2 regions of the Clostridium cochlearium genome follow, and region 1 is predicted to be linked to the other one. Evidence: predicted binding sites of a transcription regulator. Region 1 holds the regulator's gene; the other holds the start of a gene.
The links. The regulator HrcA, encoded in region 1, represses chaperone genes, less so after heat shock. The targets are predictions, from matches to a motif close to TGTTAGCACTCNNNNNNNNNGAGTGCTAACA.
Positions count from the first base shown of each region.

Region 2: the regulator HrcA is predicted to act here: its motif matches at 2,619-2,649, upstream of groES (co-chaperone GroES).

Region 1 is NZ_LT906477.1:1,767,355-1,771,810, reverse strand. It holds gene hemW (radical SAM family heme chaperone HemW) at 1-1,137, shown strand, start outside; gene hrcA (heat-inducible transcriptional repressor HrcA) at 1,334-2,359, shown strand; gene grpE (nucleotide exchange factor GrpE) at 2,404-2,997, shown strand; gene dnaK (molecular chaperone DnaK) at 3,060-4,456, shown strand, end outside.
Region 2 is NZ_LT906477.1:2,084,882-2,089,337, forward strand. It holds gene CKV72_RS10255 (prepilin peptidase) at 1-479, opposite strand, end outside; gene groL (chaperonin GroEL) at 618-2,243, opposite strand; gene groES (co-chaperone GroES) at 2,284-2,568, opposite strand; gene CKV72_RS10270 (TIGR01906 family membrane protein) at 2,942-3,577, shown strand; gene CKV72_RS10275 (TVP38/TMEM64 family protein) at 3,581-4,306, opposite strand; gene CKV72_RS10280 (4Fe-4S dicluster domain-containing protein) at 4,438-4,456, opposite strand, start outside.

The DNA.
Region 1 (4,456 bases):
TATGATAATAATAACGGAATAGGATTATATATACATATTCCATTTTGTAAAGAGAAATGTAAATATTGTGATTTTGTATCTTATGCTAATAAGGAAAATTTTATGAAACAGTACATAGAAGCACTATCAAAGGAAATCAAAAAAGAATGCCAAAGTAAAAAATTTAGAAGTATATATATAGGAGGCGGTACTCCTAGTTATGTATCCAATAAATATTGGGAAGTATTAAAAGAAAGTATTGAAAGTTTAGATAAAAGTAGAGATGTGGAATTTTCTATAGAAGCTAACCCAGGTACAGTAACAGAGGAAAAATTAAAATTATTTAAAGAATTAGGAGTAAATAGAATAAGCTTTGGGTTGCAGGCATGGCAGTATAATTTACTTAATAAATTGGGTAGAATACACAATGTAGAAGAGTTTTTACATAGTTATAAATTGGCAAGAAAATTAGGTTTTGATAACATAAATATAGATTTAATGTTTGGAATTCCAGATCAAAAATTAGAGGATTGGAAAGAAACATTAGAAAAAGTAGTAGAACTTAATCCAGAACATATTTCTTGTTATAGTCTTATAGTAGAAGAAGGCACTCCTTTTTATAAATTATATGAAAAAGGACAGTTGAATTTACCTAATGAAGATATAGAAAGAGACATGTATAGATACTCTATTGAGTTTTTACAAAATAAAGGATATCATCAATATGAAATATCAAATTTTGCTAAAGAAAATAAAGAATGTATACATAATTTAACTTATTGGGAATTAGGAGATTATATTGGATGTGGCTTAGCAGCACATTCATTTTTAAATGGGTATAGGTATTCAAATGTTTATAATATTGAAGAATATATAAAATTAATCAATGAAGATAAAGAAATAAAAATTAATATTTATAAAAATTTAATAAAAGATAATATGGAAGAGTTTATGTTTATGGGTCTTAGAAAGATAAATGGTGTAAATATAGATGAATTTTATAAAAGATTCCATAAAAACATATATGAAGTTTACGGTGACGTAATAATGAAATATGTAAATAATGGGTTGATTATAGAAGATCAGGGTAATATATTTTTATCTCCAACAGGAATAGAGATATCTAATAGTATAATGTGCGACTTTATTTTGGATTAAATCATTTCAGTTAGAAAAATAGAGCATTAGTGAGATAAAAGTTATAAAAGCTAAAAAAACTAAAAAAAATAATCACTATATAAAAATACAATGTGTATAGTAATTTGACAAATATAAAATAGAATGATATTTTTTAATCATAGCGATTAGCACTCAACAAGAGTGAGTGCTAATAAATGAGGTGATTATTATGGAAATGGATAAAAGAAAAATAAAAATACTTCAGGCTATAATTCATGACTACATTGAAACAGCAGAGCCTGTAGGTTCCAGGACCATAGCTAAAAAATATGATTTAGGTGTTAGTTCTGCTACTATTAGAAATGAAATGTCAGATTTAGAAGACATGGGTTACTTAGAACAGTTGCATAGTTCATCAGGAAGGAAACCATCAGATAAAGGGTATAGATTATATGTTGATAAACTAATGAATATTCAAAAGTTATCATCAGTAGAAGAGTACGCCATAAGGACTCATATAATAAATTCTGCTTTGTATGAAATTGAAAAAGTTATAAAAGAAGCATCTTCTATATTAGCAGATTTGACTAAGTTGACAACTGTTGTAGTGTCACCTTCATCTATAAAAAGCTACGTTAAATCTATTCAGTTAATAGGGTTGGATGTAAATACATTGTTATTAGTTTTAGTTATAGACACTGGCATAATAAAAAATAATTTAATAAGACTTAACAATAAAATAAAAATAGATGAATTAGTTAAAATAAATAACATATTAAATATTAAATTAAGCAAAATAAGAGTTGAGAATATAAATTTAGAATTTTTAAAAACATTGACAGAAGAATTTAAACAATATGAAAAATGGCTTAATGATATTTTACCGGTAATTTATGAAACATTATTGAATGATATAGATTCCAATGAAATACATTTAGAAGGAACTACAAATATATTTAATTATCCAGAATACAATGACATTGAAAGGGCTAAAGAATTTTTATCACTTATAGATGATAAAAATAAGATTAAGAATTTAATAAAAAGTGATGATAATATTACAATAAAAATAGGAAAAGAGAATTTTATAGAAGATGCTAAAGACTGTACCATAATAACAGCTGTATATAAATTAAAAAATAGACCACTAGGAAGTATAGGAGTCATAGGTCCTACTAGGATGCCTTATTCTAGAGTCGTCTCTATATTATCTACATTAGTAGATGAGCTAGACAAATTGTTAAAAGATGATAATATCTAAATGTGTAGCAAGAAATAAAAGAAATGAAATGGAGGCATGATTACATGGCGGACAAGAAATATGAGAATTTAGATATGGACTTGAAAGAAGAAAATTTAGAAGAAGCAGAAGTAAATGAAGATGAAGAATTTGAAAATGAGGAAAAAGATTTAAATAATAGCGAAGACAAAAATAAATTAGAAGAGGTAATATCTGAATTGAAAGATGAGAATGAGAAATTAAATAATGAAGTAGAGGCTTTAAAGGACAGATTATTGAGGATATCAGGAGAATACGATAATTATAGAAAAAGAACAGATAAGGAAAAAGAAATTCTTTATGTAGAGGCTTGTGAAGATGTTTTAAAGGAAATGTTACCAGTATTAGATAACTTAGAAAGAGCTATTTCAGCTAAAGGAGACATAGGGGATCTAAAAAAGGGAATAGACATGACTTTAAAGCAATTTGAAGATTCATTTAAGAAGTTAGGTGTAGAAGAAATTTCTACAGAAAATGGATTTGATCCCAATTTACACAATGCAGTAATGCATATAGAAGATAGCCAATATGGAGAAAAAGAGATAGTAGAAGTATTTCTCAAAGGCTATAAAAAGGGAGATAAAGTAATAAGACATTCTATGGTTAAAGTTGCAAATTAAAATAAAAATTTGAAATATATAAGTTTAGAGAAATAGAGTTAAACTTAAGGAGGTAGTTAATAATGTCAAAAGTAATAGGTATAGACTTAGGTACAACAAATTCATGTGTATCAGTTATGGAAGGTGGAAATCCAGTAGTTATAACAAATTCAGAAGGCGCAAGAACTACACCATCTGTAGTATCATTTCAAGATAATGGGGAAAGATTGGTAGGGCAAATTGCTAAAAGACAGGCAATTACAAATCCAAATAAAACTATAATGTCAATAAAGAGATATATGGGAACAGATCATAAAGTAAATATAGATGGGAAGGAATACACACCACAAGAAATTTCAGCTATAATACTTCAAAAATTAAAAGCAGATGCTGAAGCTTATCTTGGAGGAACAGTTACTCAAGCGGTAATTACTGTACCAGCTTATTTTAATGATAGCCAAAGACAGGCGACTAAAGACGCAGGAAAAATAGCAGGATTAGAAGTTCTAAGAATAATAAATGAACCAACTGCTGCATCTTTAGCGTATGGATTAGATAAAATGGATACAAATCAAAAAATATTAGTATATGATTTAGGTGGCGGTACTTTCGACGTATCAATACTTGAGCTAGGAGATGGAGTGTTTGAAGTTAAATCTACAAATGGTAATACTAAACTAGGTGGAGATGATTTTGACCAAAGAATAATAGACTATATAGCAGAAACATTTAAAAATGATACAGGAATAGATTTAAGAAATGACAAAATGGCTCTTCAAAGATTAAAAGAAGCAGCAGAAAAAGCTAAAATAGAATTGTCTTCATCAACACAAACAAATATAAACTTACCATTTATAACAGCTGATGCTACAGGTCCAAAACATATAGACATGAATCTAACTAGAGCTAAATTTAATGAATTAACTCATGATTTGGTTGAAGGTACATTAGAACCAATAAAGAAGGCATTAGAGGATGCAGAAATGTCAATAGGTGACATAGATAAGGTAATATTAGTTGGAGGTTCTACAAGAATTCCAGCAGTTCAAGAAGCTGTTAAGAAGTTTACTGGTAAAGAACCATCAAAAGATGTTAATCCAGATGAATGTGTTGCTATGGGTGCAGCAGTTCAAGCAGGAGTATTAACAGGGGATGTAAAAGATGTATTACTTTTAGATGTAACTCCATTAACTCTTGGAATTGAAACATTAGGAGGAGTAGCTACTCCATTAATAGAAAGAAATACAACTATTCCAACAAGAAAGAGTCAAATATTCTCAACAGCAGCAGACGGTCAGACATCCGTTGAAATACACGTAGTTCAAGGTGAAAGAAAAATGGCTGCAGACAATAAAACATTAGGAAGATTTACTCTATCAGGAATAGCTCCAGCACCAAGAGGTGTTCCTCAAATAGAAGTAACATTTGATATAGATGCAAATGGTATAGTAAATGTATCAGCAAAAGATAAAGGTACAGG
Region 2 (4,456 bases), 320 kb from region 1:
ATTATTAACGCTGGCATAAAACCTGCTAAAAAATAATTATAAAATATAAAGTTTATTTTATCTCCTTCCATAAAAAACAAACCTATTCTTAAAAATATTATTGTAAGTATAGTATTAAAATAAACATACTTTGTTTTAAAATCTATAATTGCAACAATTATTAAAAAACATATAAATATACAGTACTTAATAAATTCAAAAGATAATTCATACTTAAAATATAAAAGTAAAAACATACTTCCTGTAAAAAATTCTATAAGTAAATACTGTATAGGTATCTTTACGTTACAATGCCTACATTTTCCTCCTAACTTTATATAACCTACAATTGGAATATTATCTTTAATTTTTATTTTATTTTTGCAATTTTCACAATGAGATGCTGGATATAATATACTTTTACCTTTAGGTATTCTATTTATACAGACATTTAAAAAACTGCCTATTATTGTTCCATATATAAACATAAATATACTCATAGCTATTCTATCTCCCAACTTCTTAATTTTCTATAATTATATCCACTTTCTAGATTTAATTAACAATAATTAAGACAAAAATAAAACTGTTAACAGATATTTATCTGTTAACAGTTTTATAAAACTATATATTACCTATTAATACATTCCATCCATCATTCCAGGAGCTCCTGGCATTGGTTTATCATTTTTTTCTGGAATATCACTTATAGCAGCTTCTGTTGTTAAGAATGTTGATGCTACGGATGCTGCATTTTGTAATGCTGATCTTGAAACTTTTGTAGGATCTACTATTCCTGCTTTTATCATATTTACATATTCATTATTTAAAGCATCATATCCAATTCCATCTTCACTATTTTTAACTTTTTCTATAATTATTGAACCTTCTACTCCTGCATTGCATGCAATTTGTCTTACTGGTTCTTCTAATGCTTTTTTAATTATGTCAATACCTAATTTTATGTCATGATTTTCTGAGTCTAATTTTTCTACCTCTTTTATAACCATAGCATAAGCTGTTCCACCACCTGGAATTATTCCTTCTTCAACAGCTGCTTTTGTTGCTGCTAGAGCATCTTCTATTCTTAATTTTCTTTCTTTTAATTCAGTTTCTGTAGCTGCTCCAACTTTTATTACTGCTACTCCACCTGCAAGTTTTGCAAGTCTTTCTTGTAATTTTTCTGCATCAAATTCTGAAGTTGTTTCTTCGATTTGAGCTTTTATTTGATTTACTCTATCTTCAATTTCTTTCTTATTTCCTTTTCCATTAACTATAGTAGTATTTTCTTTAGTTATTTTTACTGATTCTGCTCTTCCTAGCATATCTATTGTTACGTCTTTTAAATCTCTTCCTATTTCTTCAGAGATTACTTGACCACCAGTTAATATAGCTATATCTTGTAACATTTCTTTTCTTCTGTCACCAAATCCTGGAGCTTTAACTGCTACACATGTAAAGGTTCCTCTTAATTTATTTACAACTAATGTTGCTAATGCTTCTCCTTCGATGTCTTCAGATATAATTAATAATTTCTTTCCTTGTTGAACTATTTGTTCAAGTACTGGAAGAATTTCTTGTATGTTAGTTATTTTTTTATCAGTTATTAAGATATATGGATCATCTAATGAGGCTTCCATTTTTTCTGTATCAGTTACCATATATGGGCTAACATATCCTCTGTCAAATTGCATTCCTTCAACAACATCTAATTCTGTTCCCATAGTATTGGATTCCTCTACAGTGATAACCCCTTCGTTACCAACCTTATCCATAGCATCTGCTATAAGCTTACCGATTTCTTTATCATCAGCTGATATAGAAGCTACTCTTGCTATATCTTCTTTTCCTTCAACTGGTTTTGAAATTTCTTTTATACCCTTAACTGCTTCTTCAACAGCCATTTTTATTCCACGTCTTACAAGCATTGGATTTGCTCCACCTGTAACGTTTTTAAGTCCTTCTCTTATTATTGCTTGTGCTAATAAAGTTGCTGTAGTTGTTCCATCTCCTGCTACATCATTAGTTTTAGTTGCAACTTCTTTTACTAATTGTGCTCCCATATTTTCATAAGCATCTTCAAGTTCTATTTCTCTTGCTATTGTAACACCATCATTAGTTATAAGTGGTGCTCCAAATTTTTTATCTAAAATAACATTTCTTCCTTTTGGTCCCATAGTAACTTTTACTGTATTAGCAAGCATATCTACACCTTTTTGCATAGCTCTTCTTGCATCTTCACCAAACATTATACTCTTTGCCATTTCCATACCTCCTAAATCTGATCTTGTAAATTTTTAAGTTTTATTCTAACACTGCTAAGATATCATCTTGTCTTAAAATTGTATATTCTACATCATCTACTTTTACTTCGTTACCTGCATATTTTGAGAATAGTACTCTATCTCCTACTTTTACTTCCATTTTTACTTCTTTTCCGTCAATAACTCCTCCAGGTCCTACCGCTATTACTTCAGCTTCTTGTGGTTTTTCCTTTGCAGTTCCTGGTAGAACTATTCCGCTTTTTGTAGTTTCTTCAACTTCGATTCTCTTAATAACAACTCTGTCTCCAAGTGGTCTAATTTTCATTTAAACCCCTCCTTAATATATTTTAAAATATTAAAATTATTATCTTTTATTATTAGCACTCACTCATATTGAGTGCTAATACAATTATTATGATAATTAATAGTATTTATAATATCAAGTCTAAACTTATAAGATATTTTGATTTTATCTGCCATTATTCATAATTATATAGCTTTTTCTATGTTTTTTACTATATCTCTAACTTTTACTATATAATATTTAATTTATTCTTTATAATAAAAATTGATTTAGTTAAAAATAAATATGATAACTTCATATAATTAATATATAATATAATCAAAAACTTTTACTAATAATAATGTTATCTATAGCTTTTTATTAATAAATATTTATTTAAATTTAGAGGTATCCTATGAATAATATAAAACCTAATAAAATTTTATTTTCTTTGATTCTATCTTTATTTTTTATATTGTTATCTATAGAAATATTAGTTAATTTTAAATATCTGTATTATTTTGACATAAAATTTTTAAATCTAGAGAGTTCTTCAAATCTATCCTATAGTGAAATAAAATCTAATTACGACTATATTATAAAATTTATTACATCTACCAAAAATATGGATTTTAATATCCCATCTTTTACTTCATCTTCTGAAGGTACAGTGCACTTTTATGAAGTAAAAAATATTTTTTATAATATAAAGTTATTGCTTTATATAACTGGAATTATATCCATATTTATCATTTATTATTCTTTTAAACATAATAATTTTATTGTATTTCATTATAGTTTCTATATACTATTTTCTGTGCCAATAGTTCTTATGATTACATTTTTATTAGACTTTAATAAAGCTTTTACTTATTTTCATAAAATATTTTTTAATAATGATTTTTGGTTATTTGACATTAATAAAGATCCAATTATAAATATATTGCCAGAAAGATTTTTTCTTCATATGGCTATATTTCTAAATATATTAATTATAGTTTTTGCTGTAATTTGTAAAAAAATATATAAAAAAAGTTCTAGGCCTATATAAAGTCTAGAACTTTTTTTTATTTTTATTGCTTTCTTTGTTTAAATTGTTGACTATACCCTTTCCTTTTACTATGCCTATTAAAACCAGTATAACTGTTAATATTGCCACACCTACCAGTACAGGAATATTCTTAGAACTTATATTTTGACCAAAATATGTTGAAATAACTATACCTGGTAACCTCCCCAGAGAAGAATAAATTAAAAAATCCATAAACTTTATATTAGATATTCCACATATATAAGCTAATGCATCCTTAGGTATACCTGGAATTAAATATAGTATAAATACAATGTAATTGATTTTTGGAGAATTTAATATTTTAGTAAAGTATTTTATATGCCTTTTAGATATTATTTTTTCTACAAATGGCTTTCCAAAAAATCTAGATATGGAGAAAACTATACTTCCTCCTATAGTTATACCTATTAATGAGAATAGACTCCCATACAAAGAATCAAAAATATATCCTCCTGCTATTTGTATTATTTCTCCTGGTATAAAAAACAATACAACCTGTATTACCTGCAAAGCTATAAAAGCAATAATACTGTTTTTTCCATAGGACATAATTATTTTTTTTACTTCTTCTGGATTTTTTAACACTTTAAAATACTGTGAATAATATTCGTATGCTCCGTATAAAAATATAATAACAATTATAGACAAAATAATATTATTTTTATTATTTTTCAGCCATGTTCTTATATTTTTGCCAAATTCTTTCACATAATCACCCTCAGAACATGTTCTTTTATCTATTTATTCTGACATATTTATATTTTGCATTTTTAATATAAATATGTCAATAAAAAAAAATATCCTCAAAGAATAAAATACTCTTTGAGGATATTTAAACCCTATCTTTCCATATTAATA